Regions from separate parts of the Azospirillum sp. VT-I1 genome, predicted to be linked through region 2. Evidence: predicted binding sites of a transcription regulator. Region 2 holds the regulator's gene; each other region holds the start of a gene.
What was found. Region 2 encodes LexA, which represses DNA repair genes until DNA is damaged. Its sites were predicted from a motif close to ATGTTCTANTTTGGTTC; they were not measured.

Region 1 (4,790 bases), 1.0 Mb from region 2:
ACCCGGATGCAGGGGGACCGAGACGTTGGCGACCGCACGGGCGGGGTCGAAATTGCGGCCCTGCGGATGGCCGTCGGCCAGGATGCGGCGGGTGTTCTCGTGCCACAGCGCGCGGACGATGCCGTAGATCAGGTCCGGGTTGCGGTCGGCACGGGTCAGCAGCTCCGCCCCCAGGCTGAGCGTCGGGGTGGTGGCGCTGCCGGGATAGGCGTTGGCGGGGATCTCGTCCTCGATATAGAAGCGCTGGGTCCGCAGCAGCCGGTCGGCCGGTTCGCCGTCCAGCGGCACCAGCCGGATCGGCACGCGCGCCGCCACGTCGGCAACCGCCGACACCGGATAGCCGCCCACCATGAAGAAGCCGTCCAGCTCGCCCTTCGCCAGCCGGTCGGCCGCCATGCCGGGCTTGAGGTAGTAGGGCGTGATCGTCGTCTCCGACAGGCCGTAGGCGTCCAGGATCAGCCGCGCCTCCACCAGCGTGCCGGACCCTTCCTCGCCCAGCGAGATGCTGCGGCCCTTCAGGTCGGCCATGCGGTCGATGAAGCCGTCGGAGCGGACGACCACCTGGATCGCCTCCGCATAGAGCATGCCGAGCGAGCGCAGCTCTGCGAAGGGGCGCTTGCCGGTGAAGCTGCCGGTGCCGCTGTAGGCCCAGAAGGCGACGTCGGCCTGGGCGAATCCGGCCTCCACCGTGCCGGCGCGCAGCAGCTCGATGTTGTCGACGGAGCCGTTGCTGGCCTGCGCCACCACGATCAGGCCGGGAATGCCGCAGCTTCCGCCCTTGTCGCAGGGCCGGGACCCCGGCGGGTTGGAGATGGCGTTGGCGATCAGCCCGCCGATCGGGAAATAGGTGCCGGCGGTGGTGCCGGTGCCGATGCGGAAATAGCGCAGCTCCTGCGCTGCGGCCGGCTGTCCTCCCGCCAAGGCCAGAGTGCCGGCGGACGTCAGCAGCGTCGGCAGCGCCAGACCGCCCATCAGGCCGCCCAGCAGGTGCCGGCGGGTCATCCGGCATGTCGGGGGAACCGCGTCGGAGTGCGGCAGAAGCCCCTTCGAGGGGAGCCCCGGCGGGGGAGGCAGGCTTTGGCGGCTGCACGGGACACCGGGTCGTTCCGTTCGTCTGGCCCGGTCGATCGGGCTGGGAAGGGGGTGCCTTCAAAGATTCCCGCGCAACCCCCTCATTTCAAGGCGCAACCGGTCAAATCACGCCGACGAGGTCGAGAACGCCGGCAACCGCCACCGCGCCGCCACACACGCGGACCGCCCGGTCCGACTCGGCCTGCGTCACCGCGATCGACAGGCCGAGCCCGCCGCAGGCGACCAGCATCAGCCCGGCGGCGAAGCCCGCCCAATAGAGCGGCGGTCCCTGGTGGGCGTGGCCGTGGAACACCGCGGCCACCGCGGCGATCAGCACGGCCAACACGGCCGGCGCCCTCACCCCCAGCGCCACCAGCGATCCGATCACGATCAGCGACGCTGCCAGCCCCGGGCCGGCATAGGGCAGCCGCAGCCCCATCTGCGCCGCGAAGCCCGCCGCCAGCGCCGCGGTCACGGCGGCGGCCGGCACCTGCCAGACCGCGGTGCCGCCGGTCTGTCCCGCCCACATGCCGATGCCGAGGATGCCCAGCAGATGCTGCAGCACCCACACCGGCGTGGTCAGCCCGTTACCGAAGGCCCCCGTCACCGTCGTCATGCGCCCGCATCCTCCGTCCGTTCCGTGTCAGCGGCCGGTATGGCGGCAGAGCGGGTGCGGGGTCAAGCCGCCAAGGCGGAGCTTGCCGGTGGGATGCTAGCGCGCCAGCGGGTCGCCCCATTGGCGCAGGTCGTTCTCGCGCCGCATCAGGTCGCGCTGGCCCAGCGGGTCGAGCCGCCCCATGGCGTCGTCGGTGCGCATGCGGTCCACTTCCGGCCGGATCAGGTCGCGCTTGAAGGCATCGGTGGCGCTCTGCGAGGAGGGTGGGGGCGGCACCGGGATCGGGCGCGGCGGCTGCGGCAGGGCCGCCGGATCGGGCGGGGGCGACGAACTGCCGCGGGGACGTTTGGGCGGCGGCCGGTCGGTGTTTCCCGAGTCGGTGGCTCTGGAGTTGGCGCGGGGCTGCGGCTCTTCTGCCTGGCGCGGCCGGGCGGCGGGGCCTGAGCCGGTGCGCGACTGCTCCGCCTGGATCTGGCTCCAGGTCCGCCGCTCTCCGCCTCCCGGGACGAATGTCTGGTTGTAGACCGGCGGGAATGCCTGGGCGCGGCCGGGGCTGTCGTCGCGCAGTTCCGACGGCGCGCAGGCGCCCGCGGCCAGCAGGAAAACCAGCGGGGCCAGTCGGCGGGCGAGGGGCGGGAGATGAGGGCTCATGAACGGAATGTCGGCACTGCCGAACGTCTCGGCAAGATGACCCTAAAGGAGGGACTCCCTCCGCGGCTAAGCTGGCGCTAGAGTGTTCTTTCTTTGTTCCGATTGTTGGTTCCCGTATGACGCGCTTTCCTCACCCCCGGACCTATCCCCCTCTACCCCCGGGGAGAGGGTCGGGGTGAGGGGGAGCCGCTGCAGGATGCTGGCAAAGGTCCCGCAGCGCATCCCCCTCACCCTAGCCCTCTCCCCAGGGGGAGAGGGGATCGGGTCGTTGGGGAGGAAGGCGCCGCATCCTCGCCCTATGGCTCCCGCGGCTGCCGACCGACGCGCGGGAGCGGACCATGCCACCCGAATTGCGGGCGCGTCCCTTCGCCCTGCTGCGGACGGAGCGCCAGCGGCGCATGGTGGTCGCGGTCAACCGGGCGGCTGCGGCGGCCGGCATCTGCCCCGGCCATACCCTCGGCGACGCCCGCTCGCTGGAACCGGCGTTGGAGGTGGCGGAGGCGACACCGGAAGAGGATGCCGCCCTGCTCGGCCGCATCGCCGACTGGGCGCGGCGCTACAGCCCCTGGACCGCGGTGGACGAGCCGGACGGGGTGGTGATCGACATCACCGGCTGTGCCCACCTCTTTGGCGGCGAAGCGGCGCTGGCCGCCGACATGACCGGCCGGCTGCGCGCCGCCGGCTTCGCCGCCCGCGCCGCCATCGCCGACACCCCGGCCGCCGCCTGGGGGCTGGTGCGGTTCGGCAGTCTGGAGGATCGGCGGATGGAGCGGCTGGACGGGCTGCCGCTGGCCGCTCTGCGCCTGCCCATGGAGACGGTGGAGGGGCTGCATGCGCTGGGATTGCGCCGGATCGGCGACCTGCATGCCATGCCGCGGGCCGGATTGGCGGCGCGGTTCGGGGCCAGGTTGCTGCAACGCTACGATCAGGCATTCGGCCGGCTGGACGAGCCGATCTCCCCGCGCCGGCCGGTGCCTGAGCATCGCGAGCGCCTGACCTTCGCCGAACCAATCGCCACGCCCGAGTCGATCGCCGGGGCGCTCCGCCACCTGCTGGTCCGGCTGTGCAAGGGGCTGGAGGCGGCGGGGCAGGGGGTGCGCCGGCTGCGGCTGGACGCCCACCGCACCGACCAGCGGGTGGATGACGAACCGCAGAGCCTGACGCTCGGCACCAGCCGCCCGACCCGCGACCCGGCGGCGCTGGCCCGGCTGGCCGCCCCCCTGCTGGAGCGGATCGAACCCGGTCCGGGGCTGGAGACGCTGGTGCTGTCGGCGACGGAGACGGGGCCGCTCACCGCCATCCAGACCGGCATCGATGGCGAGGGGATTGACGGCGGATTGGCGGAGCTGGTCGACCGGCTGGCCCTGCGGCTGGGGGAACGGGCGGTGCTTCGGCTGGTGCCGCGGGAAAGCTGGCTGCCGGAGCGCTGCGTGGCGCCGCTGCCGCCGGTGGAAACCTTGCCGGTGCCGAAGCCCTGGCCGGCCGGCCGGCCGCGGCCCCTGCGACTGCTGACCCCGCCCGAACCGATCGAGGCCACCGCGCCGCTGCCCGACGACCCGCCGCTGCAGTTCGTCTGGCGCGGCCTGCGCCACCGCGTGAGCCGGGCCGAAGGGCCGGAGCGGATCGAGTGCGAATGGTGGCGTCCGGAGGGATCGCTGGGGCTGGCCGTGCGCGATTACTACCGCGTGGAGGATGGCGCCGGCCGCCGCTTCTGGCTGTTCCGCGCCGGACTGTACCGGCCGGGGGAATGGCCGCGCTGGTTCCTGCACGGGTTCTTGGGGTGAGGTGCTTTTGGGATGGAGGTGTTAGACCCCCACCTAACCTCCCCCGCTGGGCGGGGAGGGACTGCCGCCACTTGCCCGTATAAGCACTTACTCCCTTCCCCGCCCAGCGGGGGAGGGTTGGGGTGGGGGTAAATCACCCCAGCCCCTTCTGCCCCATCTCCAGGAACTTCTCGCGGCGCTTGGCGCGGAGCGTAACGCCGTCGAGGCCGTCCAGTTCGCCCAGCGACTCCTCGATGCAGTCGCCCAGCTTCTTGATGGTCTCGGCCGGGTCGCGGTGGGCGCCGCCGATGGGCTCGCTCACCACATGGTCGATGACGCCCAGCTCCTTCAGGTCCTGGCTGATCAGGCGCAGCGCGATGGCCGCCTCGCCCGCCATGTCGGAGCTGCGCCACAGGATCGACGCGCAGCCTTCCGGCGAGATCACGGAATAGATGGCGTGTTCCAGCATCAGCACGCGGTCGGCGGTGGCAATCGCGATGGCGCCGCCCGACCCGCCCTCGCCGATGACGGAGGCGACCATCGGCACGTTCAGCCGCAGGCAGCGCTCGATGCTCTTGGCGATGGCCTCGGCCTGGCCGCGCTCTTCCGCCTGGACGCCGGGGAAGGCGCCGGCGGTGTCGACCAGCGAGACGACCGGCAGCTTGAAGCGGTCGGCCAGATCCATCAGG
Region 2 (4,790 bases):
CTGTCCGATGCCCAGGCGGCGGAGATCGAGGATGCCGCCATCGCCCAAGGGCTGGACGTGCTGGTCGAGGTGCATGACCGCGCCGAGCTGGACCGCGCGCTGCTGTTGAAGACGCCGCTGCTGGGCGTCAACAACCGCAACCTCAAGACGCTGGCGGTTGACATCGCGACGACGGAGGAACTGGCGGCCAACGTGCCGGCCGACCGCATGCTGGTCGCCGAAAGCGGGCTCTACACCCCCGCCGATCTGGCGCGCATGGCGAAGGTCGGGGCGCGCTGCTTCCTGGTCGGCGAATCGCTGATGCGGCAGGCCGATGTGACCGCCGCGACCCGCGCCCTGCTGGCTCCGGTCTGAACCGATGACCGAGATCGCCATAGCCGCGGAAAGCCCGCGCCAGGACGCCGTGATCGCGCTGGTCGCCGCGCTGGACCGCTATCTGCTGGAGCTTTATCCGGCCGATACCTGCCACCTGCTCGACATCGGGGAGTTGGAGGCGCCGGACGTCCGCTTCTTCGTCGCCCGCAAGGACGGCGTTCCGGTCGGCTGCGCGGCGCTCCGCGTCGATCCGGCCGGCTATGGCGAGGTGAAGCGCATGTATGTCGATCCCGCCGCCCGCGGCCACCGCATCGGTGACCGGCTGCTCGCCCGGCTGGAGGAGCAGGCGCGGGCGGAGGGGCTGACCGCCCTGCTGCTCGAATCCGGCATCCATCAGCACGAGGCGCTGGCGCTCTACCGCAAGGCCGGCTTCACCGAGCGCGGCCCCTATGCCTGCTACGAAGAGAACGGCGTCAGCGTCTTCATGGAAAAACCCCTGCGGGAGACCGTCGCATGAGCGGCTTCACCCATTTCGACGCCGAGGGCAAAGCGGTGATGGTCGACGTGTCCGACAAGGCGGACACCGAACGCACCGCCACCGCCGCGGCCACCGTGCTGATGCAGACGGAAACGCTGGCTCTCATCATGCAGGGCGGGGTGAAGAAGGGCGACGTGCTGTCGGTCGCCCGGCTGGCCGGCATCATGGGGGCCAAGCGCACGCCGGATCTGATCCCGCTGTGCCACCCGCTGATGCTGACCTCGGTCAAGGTCGACCTCACCTGCGATCCGGCGCGCAACGCGGTGGACGTGACCGCCACCTGCAAGCTGAAGGGCCAAACCGGCGTGGAGATGGAGGCGCTGACCGCCGTCACCGTCGCCGCGCTGACCGTGTACGACATGTGCAAGGCGGTGGACCGCGGCATGACCATCACCGACGTGCGCCTGCTGCACAAGGCCGGCGGCAAGAGCGGCGAATGGGGCGCTGCCGCCGGCGTTCCGCTGGCCGGAGCCTGACGCCATGATCTCCGTCGCAGAGGCGCGCGCCCGCATCCTGTCGGCCTTCGCCCCTCTGCCGGCGGAGACGGTCGCCCTGCCCGACGCGCTCGGCCGCGTGCTGGCCGAACCGGTCATCGCCCGGCTGACCCAGCCGCCCTTCCACGCCGCCGCGATGGATGGCTGGGCCGTGCGCGCCGCCGACATCGCCGCCGCGACCGCCGAGACCCCCATCCCGCTGCGCCGCATCGGCGAATCCTCCGCCGGCCATGCCTTCGGCGGCAGCGTCGGCCCCGGCGAGGCTGTGCGCATCTTCACCGGCGCGCCCCTGCCCGATGGTGCCGACGCCGTGGTGATGCAGGAGGATTGCAACGCCGACGATACGACGGTCCGGATCGGCCGGGCCGTCGCCGCCGGCCGCTTCGTCCGTCAGGCCGGCTTCGACTTCGCCCATGGGCAGGAGCTTCTGCCGAAGGGCCGCCGCCTGACCGCCCGCGACATCGCCCTGGCCGCCGGCGGCAACGTGCCCTGGCTGTCGGTCCACCGCCGGCCGCGCATCGCCATCCTCGCCACCGGCGACGAGATCGCCCTGCCCGGCGACCCGCTGGGGCCGAGCCAGATCGTCAGCACAAATGCGCTAGGCCTCTGCGCACTGGTGACAGCCCAGGGCGGGCTCGCCCACAATCTCGGCGTCGCCAAGGACACGGCCGACAGTGTGGCCGCCTTGGCGAAGGGGGCCGCCGGCTGTGACATGCTGGTCACCACCGGCGGTGCGGCCCATGGCGATTACGACCTCGTGCGCGACGTGCTGGCCGACCGCGGCGTGGCGCTGGAGGTGCAGACGGTGGCGATGCGACCGGGCAAGGCGCTGATGTTCGGCCGGGCCGGTGGGGTGCCGCTGCTGGGCCTGCCCGGCAACCCGGTATCCACCGGCGTCACCGCCGTCCTGTTCCTGCGCCCGGTCCTGCGTCTGCTGCAGGGGCTGCCGCCGGAGGACGACCGGCCGCCGCTGCGCGCCCGGCTGACCACCGCGCTGAAGGCGAACGACCGGCGCGAGGAGTTTCTGCGCGCCACCCTCGCCGCCGGCGCCGACGGCGTCCTGACCGTCACGCCCTTTGCCCGGCAGGACAGCGCCATCACCTCGCTCTACGCCCAGGCCGACTGCCTGATCCCGCGCCCGCCCAACGCCGATCCGGAACCGGCCGGCGCCATGGTGAGCGTGCTTCTCCTGACCGATGGTGCGCTCAGCATCTGACCGCCGCCAAACCAGTCAAGTCTCCGGTCCAAATCATCGGATTCAACAATGAACAGCAGCCCGAAAACTGCTGCATGCTGTTTCGAATGTTCCATTCACCTTCGAAATCGGGTCGATGGGGGACTTGACGCGCGGCAGGAACCAAACTAGAACATGGAGCAACGTTTAGTTTTTGTTCCATCTTCAGTCTGGCCACGGCCGGGAGGCATCCATGCTCACGCGCAAGCAGCACGAATTGCTGCTGTTCATCCACGAACGGCTTGGCCAGGGCGGGGTTTCGCCGTCGTTCGACGAGATGAAGGACGCCCTGGGGCTGAAGTCCAAGTCGGGCATCCACCGTCTCATCACGGGGCTCGAGGAACGCGGCTTCATCCGCCGCCTGCCCCACCGCGCCCGCGCGCTGGAGGTTCTGCGCCTGCCCGAGGGGCTGGACGCCGCCCGCTCTCGCACGGCGCCCAAGCCGAAATTCCAGCCCAACGTCATCAAGGGCGACTTCGCCTTCGCCGGCCGCGACACCGCTCCCCCTGCCCCGACCCCGGCGGCTGCCAACGAGACGGTGCAGTTGCCGCTGTACGGGCGCATCGCCGCCGGCACGCCGATCGAGGCCCTGCGCGACAACAGCGCCTTCGTGGATATTCCTGCCTCGATGCTGACCAGCGGCGACCATTACGCGCTGGAGGTCTCCGGCGACTCGATGATCGAGGCCGGTATTCTCGACCATGACACCATCATCATCCAGCGCTGCGACGCCGCTGAAAACGGCACCATCGTCGTCGCTCTGGTCGACGAGGGCGAGGTGACGCTGAAGCGTCTGCGCCGCAAGGGCAACACCATCGCCCTGGAACCCGCCAACGCCGCCTATGAAACCCGCATCTTCGGCGCCGACCGTGTCCGTGTGCAGGGCAAGCTGGTCGGCCTGGTCCGGAAGTACTGACCAGTTGCGTCGGTCAGCCTCCACCCTCGCCTTTCCCGCAATGCCGGGGAAGGTAAGGGTGGGGGCTGACGTCGCCCCCCACGCTCCTCAGACGAGCCGGCTCTGGTCGATGGCCGCCTTGATGAAGGCGGTGAACAGCGGATGGGGCTCGAACGGCTTGGACTTCAGTTCCGGGTGGAACTGTACGCCGATGAACCAGGGATGGTCGGGAATCTCGACGATCTCCGGCAGTTCCCCGTCCGGCGACAGGCCGCTGAACCGCATGCCGCAGCGCTCCAGACGCTCCTTGTAGTACACGTTCACCTCATAGCGGTGACGGTGCCGTTCGGAGATGTCGGTGGTGCCGTAGACCTCGGCGACCTTGCTGCCTTCCTGCAGCTTGGCCGGATAGGCGCCCAGCCGCATCGTGCCGCCCAGGTCGCCGGCCTCGCCGCGGCGCTCCAGCGTGTTGCCGCGCATCCACTCCGTCATCAGGCCGACGACCGGGTTGCCCGGCTTGCCCAGCTCGGTGGAGCCGGCATCCTCAATCTTCGCCATGTTGCGGGCGGCTTCGATCACCGCCATCTGCATGCCGAAGCAGATGCCGAAATAGGGCACCTTGCGCTCGCGAGCGAACTTGGCCGCCCGGATCTTGCCTTCCGTCCCGCGCGAGCCGAAGCCGCCCGGCACCAGGATGCCGTGGACGTTCTCCAGACGCTTCACCGCCGCGTCGTCATCCTCGAAGATCTCCGAATCGATCCAGTCGAGGTTGACCTTGACGTTGTTGGCGATGCCGCCGTGGGTCAGCGCCTCGGCCAGCGACTTGTAGCTGTCGAGCAGGCTGATGTACTTGCCGACCACCGCGATGGTGACCTCGCCCTGCGGCTTGCGCACCCGCTCCATGATGCGGGTCCAGCGCGACAGGTCCGGCTCCTTGTCGGTCGGCAGGCCGAAATAGCTCAGGACCTGGGTGTCGAAGCCTTCCTCGTGGTAGCTGATCGGCACCTGATAGATCGAATCGACGTCCAGCGCCGCGATCACCCGCTCCGGACGGATGTTGCAGAACAGCGCGATCTTCTTGCGCTCGTTCTCCGGAATCGGACGGTCGGCGCGGCACAGCAGGATGTTGGCCTGGATGCCGACGCTCAGCAGCTCCTTCACCGAATGCTGGGTCGGCTTGGTCTTCAGCTCGCCGGCGGTCGGGATGTAGGGCAGCAGGGTCAGGTGGATGTAGAGGACGTTCTCCTGCCCGACCTCGTTGCCGAACTGGCGGATCGCCTCCAGGAAGGGCAGCGACTCGATGTCGCCCACCGT
Region 3 (4,790 bases), 130 kb from region 2:
CCCGCGCCAGGAACGACACGACCGCGAACGGGAACGGCGCGACCACAACCCGCCCAATCCGCAACGCCGCCGCCTCTATGACCTTCTGTTCGAGGAAGTCGATCAGTTCGACGGGCTGGACGAGCGCCAGCGGACGCGGCTGAAGGACAATCTGCGAAGCCATCTGTCGCGGCGCGCACCACCACCCGCTACCGCTCAGCCCGCTGTCCATCACGACGAAGAGGCACTGGCCGAGGCCCTGCTGAAGGACCCGGCAGCCCCGCTCCCCGTCGATCCCGAACATATCGTCGAAGCGGTCACCGCCGCCGCACCGGAACAGGACGAGGAGACTGCCCGGCTGGCGGAACAGCTGCGCGACTGCCTCGCCCGCAACACCGACCGCGCGCGCAAGGTGGCGGTCTACCTGCACCTGCTGCTGACGCTGGAGGGGGCGTTCCGGCCGCATATGGTGGTGGATGTGTGAGGGGCCGCGTTGGTGGGGTGTAGGCTGCCGGGTGCCCCCTCCCCATCCTGCCCCCTCTTCGAGGGAGAGGGGGCAGGATGCTTGTGGGCGTGAGTTGATCACGAAGCAGCGGCAGTTCCCTATCCCACCGAAGGTGGGGAGGGTTAGGGAGGGGCATTCGCCCCCCGCATCATCCACACCACCAAAAGCAAAAACCCCGCCTCCCTTCCGGAAGGCGGGGCTTTTCATCCCACACGCCGCGGCGTCACTCCGGAGAGGAGGCTTCGCCGTCGGCTTCCGGGGTGCCCATCATCGCATCGGCGACCAGACCGGCGTTGCCGCGGATCTTGGCCTCGATCGCGTCGGCGACCTCGGGGTTGTTGCGCAGATAGTTCTTGGCGTTCTCGCGGCCCTGGCCGATGCGGGTGCCGTCATAGCTGAACCACGCACCCGACTTGTCGACCACGCCGGCCTGAATGCCGAGGTCGAGCAACTCGCCCACCTTCGACACGCCCTCGCCATACATGATGTCGAACTCGACCACGCGGAAAGGCGGGGCCATCTTGTTCTTCACCACCTTGACCCGGGTCTGGTTGCCGACGACGGTCTCGCGGTCCTTGATCGAACCGATGCGGCGGATGTCGAGGCGGACGGAGGCGTAGAACTTCAGCGCGTTGCCGCCGGTCGTCGTCTCCGGGTTGCCGAACATCACGCCGATCTTCAGGCGGATCTGGTTGATGAAGATCACCAGACAGTTCGACTTGGAGATCGAGCCGGTCAGCTTGCGCAGCGCCTGGCTCATCAGGCGGGCGTGCAGGCCGACATGGCTGTCGCCCATCTCGCCTTCCAGTTCGGCGCGCGGAACCAGCGCGGCGACCGAGTCGACCACCAGCACGTCGATGGCGCCGGAGCGCACCAGCGTGTCGGCGATCTCCAGCGCCTGCTCGCCGGCATCCGGCTGCGAGATCAGCAGTTCGTCGATGTTGACGCCGAGCTTGCGGGCGTAGGACGGGTCGAGCGCGTGCTCCGCATCGACGAAGGCGCAGGTACCGCCGGCCTTCTGGGCCTGGGCGATGGCGTGCAGCGCCAGCGTGGTCTTGCCCGAGCTTTCCGGCCCGTAGATTTCGATGATGCGGCCCTTCGGCAGGCCACCGATGCCCAGCGCGATGTCGAGACCCAGCGAGCCGGTGGACACAACCTCCGTCTCGACCAAGTTCTCCTTGGCGCCGAGCTTCATGATCGAGCCCTTGCCGAACGCGCGTTCGATCTGGCTCAGGGCGGCATCGAGCGCCTTCTGCTTGTCCATGGAATCCTTCTCGACCAAACGAAGCTGTGCGGACGACATGCCCGGTACCCCTCTCTTAGAACACACGGTCGGCGCTCTTGCAACGAGGCTAAATGTACTCTCTTCGTTCTCGTTTGCAAGGACTGATGTTGCCTGTGTGTTCCTATTTTTGAGGGGCCTGCGAGATGGGATTTTGCCCCCTCCCCAACCCCTCACCGCCCGTCGCGGATGACCTCCTTCACCTTGGAGGCCAACTGCTTCAGCGAGAAGGGCTTGGGCAGGAAATGGGCAACCTCGACGCCGTCGATCTCGCCCAAGCGGTCCTCGGCATAGCCGGAGATGAAGATCACCCGCATCTCCGGACGCAGCTTGCGCACATGGCGGGCCAGCGTCGGGCCGTCCATCTGCGGCATCACCACGTCGGTGATGAGCAGGTCGATGGACGCGCCGTTGGCCTCGATCTGCTGCAGCGCCGCCTCGCCGTTCTTGGCCTCCAGCACCTGATAGCCCTTGTTGCGCAGCGCACGGGCGGAGAAGACGCGCACCGCGTCCTCGTCCTCCACCAGCAGGATGGTGCCGCTGCCGGTCAGGTCGCTGCCGCGCCGCTCGCGCGGTTCGGCGGTGTCGACCGGGCGCAGTTCACCCTGGTGGTGCGGCAGCAGGATGGTGAAGGTCGTCCCCTCCCCCACCGCCGAATCGACCAGCACGAAGCCGCCGGTCTGCCGGACGATGCCGTACACCGTCGACAGGCCGAGACCTGTGCCCGACCCGACCTCCTTGGTCGTGTAGAACGGCTCGAAGATACGCTGCAGGTTCTCCCGCGCGATGCCGCAACCGGTGTCGATCACCTCGATTGAGACGTAGCTGCCGGGCGGCACCGTCTCATGCTCGCGCCGCTCGGGCTGGGTGACGACGTAGTTGGTGGTGTTGATGGTCAGCTTACCACCACCGGCCATGGCGTCGCGGGCGTTGACCACCAGATTGATGATGACCTGCTCCAGCTGGTTCTGGTCCACCTTGACCAGCCCCAGGTCGCGGCCATGGATCATCTTCAGTTCGATGTTCTCGCCGATCAGCCGGCGCAGCAGGTTCGCCAACTCCGCCAGCACGTCCGTCACGTTGATGACGCGCGGCTGCAGGGTCTGCTGGCGCGAGAAGGCCAGCAGCTGCCGCACGAGGTTGGCGGCGCGGTTGGCGTTCTGCTTGATCTGCATGATGTCGCTGAAGGACTGGTCGCCCGGCTTGTGCCGCAGCAGCAGCAGGTCGCAGAAGCCGATCATCGCCGTCAGCAGGTTGTTGAAGTCGTGCGCGACGCCGCCGGCCAGCTGGCCCACCGCCTGCATCTTCTGCGACTGGGCGAACTGGGCCTCCAGGCTCTTGCGCTCGGTCATGTCGATGAAATGCAGGATCAGGCCGACGCCCAGCCCGTTCCTGTCCGCCTCGCCGCGCCCGTCCGTGCGGACCGGGTTGGCAAGGCGACGGGCATAGAGCTGGGCCGTCAGCTCCCGCCCGCCGGACAGCCGCACCTCCAGCGGATGGGCCGGGTCGGCGCCGCCCTGGACCGACTTCAGCCGGGCGGTGACCGCCTCGCGCTCCGCCGGGACGATCAGGTCGGCCATCGGGCGGTTGATGACGCTGCCGGCCTCGCTGCCGATCAGCGCCAGGAACGCCTCGTTGCATTCGGTCAGCTGGCCGGTCTCGTCGACCAGCGCGATGCCGATCGGCGCATCCTCGAAGAAGCGCTGGAACCGCTGTTCGGACTGGCGCAGCGCCTCCTGCCATTCGCGTTCGGGCGACAGGTCGCGCACCACCGACCGGGTGTGGATCGTCCCGTCGTCGCCATGGACCACGCTCTGCGCCACCGCCACCTGGAACCGCCGGCCGCGCAAGCCCACCATGGTCAGCTCGCCGCGCTGCTCGCTGCCGCCATGATCGAACAGGTCGTAGGGGGCGGCGGACTGCGGCGGCGCGGCCAGGATGCCGTGCAGGCGCGCTTCCCCATCGGTCAGGTCGCCGGGATAAGCCTCCAGCCATTGGGCCAGGGTGGCGTTGACGAACAGGAACTGGCCGTTTTGATCGACGGAGAAGAAGCCGACCGGCGCATGCTCCATGAAGTCGGCGAGCTTGGCCTGCTCGCGCAGCATCACATGCTCCAGCTCGCGCCGCGCGGTGATGTCCTCGATCCGCCAATGGACGGAGCCGGGGAAACCGGGCACCGGCTGGCCCTGCACCTTGCGCCATTCCGGCGGATTGTGGTCCAGCGCCGGGATCGCCAGTTCGGCCGACGCCGCGGCACCCGCCCGCACCCGCTCTCGCAGGCGGCGGAACTCGCGCGCGCTGTCGGGATCGTCGGAGAACTGGCGCGCCAGCGCATCCAGCGGCCGCTCGCCGCGGCGCCAGCCGGCAAGCTCGCGGAAGGCCGCATTGACGAAGACCACCTCGTCGGAGCCGTCGCAGACCAGCTGACCCGCCGGCATGCCTTCCAGCGCCCCGCCCAGCAGCGCGCCGATGCGCGCCGACCGCCGGACGACGGCGATGCTGCGGCCGATCAGCAGGGCCACCCCCGCCGCCGCCAGCACCGCCCCAATCCATCCGATCTCTTCACGGTCCAGCAGCAGGCCGGCGGCCAGAACCAGCAGCCCGGCCGGCGCCACGCAGTACTGGAGCAGCATCAGGGCCCCGCCGGACGGTGCCGCACGGCGGGCTGCGTTGCGTGCGCTGTCGGAAAGGGAAGTCGTTTCGTCCACCAGATCTCCAGGCACCAGAACCCCAAGCCCCAAATGTCAGAGCGCGCGAAGGTCAGTCGTCCCACCCGATGCCGTCAACCGCTTCGGACGCGCATCAGTTGCGCAGCGACCGGCCTTTCAGCTTGAAGACATAGGTAATGACTTCGGCGACCGCCCGATAGTGCTCGGATGGGACTTCCTCGTCGATATCGCATGCGGCATAGAGCGCACGGGCGAGAGGCGGGTTCTCTATGACCGGAACATTGTTCGATTCGGCGATCTCGCGAATCTTGAAGGCGACCTGATCCACGCCCTTCGCCAGCACCAGCGGCGCGCC

Region 1: AB8P05_RS07375 (Y-family DNA polymerase) is a predicted target of LexA. The motif match lies at 2,421-2,437, and genes of this name have one in related genera.
Region 3: recA (recombinase RecA) is a predicted target of LexA. The motif match lies at 1,841-1,857, and genes of this name have one in related genera.

The regions. Positions count from the first base shown of each region.
Region 1 is NZ_CP168800.1:1,536,451-1,541,240, reverse strand. Features, by position in the region: gene AB8P05_RS07390 (TAXI family TRAP transporter solute-binding subunit) at 1-1,002, opposite strand, end outside; gene AB8P05_RS07385 (HupE/UreJ family protein) at 1,193-1,687, opposite strand; gene AB8P05_RS07380 (hypothetical protein) at 1,784-2,338, opposite strand; gene AB8P05_RS07375 (Y-family DNA polymerase) at 2,677-4,122, shown strand; gene AB8P05_RS07370 (acetyl-CoA carboxylase carboxyltransferase subunit alpha) at 4,256-4,790, opposite strand, start outside.
Region 2 is NZ_CP168800.1:511,537-516,326, forward strand. Features, by position in the region: gene trpC (indole-3-glycerol phosphate synthase TrpC) at 1-354, shown strand, start outside; gene AB8P05_RS02410 (GNAT family N-acetyltransferase) at 359-832, shown strand; gene moaC (cyclic pyranopterin monophosphate synthase MoaC) at 829-1,329, shown strand; gene AB8P05_RS02420 (molybdopterin molybdotransferase MoeA) at 1,334-2,563, shown strand; gene lexA (transcriptional repressor LexA) at 2,775-3,497, shown strand; gene AB8P05_RS02430 (CTP synthase) at 3,585-4,790, opposite strand, start outside.
Region 3 is NZ_CP168800.1:642,082-646,871, forward strand. Features, by position in the region: gene AB8P05_RS03055 (hypothetical protein) at 1-463, shown strand, start outside; gene recA (recombinase RecA) at 708-1,787, opposite strand; gene AB8P05_RS03065 (ATP-binding protein) at 1,940-4,474, opposite strand; gene flhB (flagellar biosynthesis protein FlhB) at 4,569-4,790, opposite strand, start outside.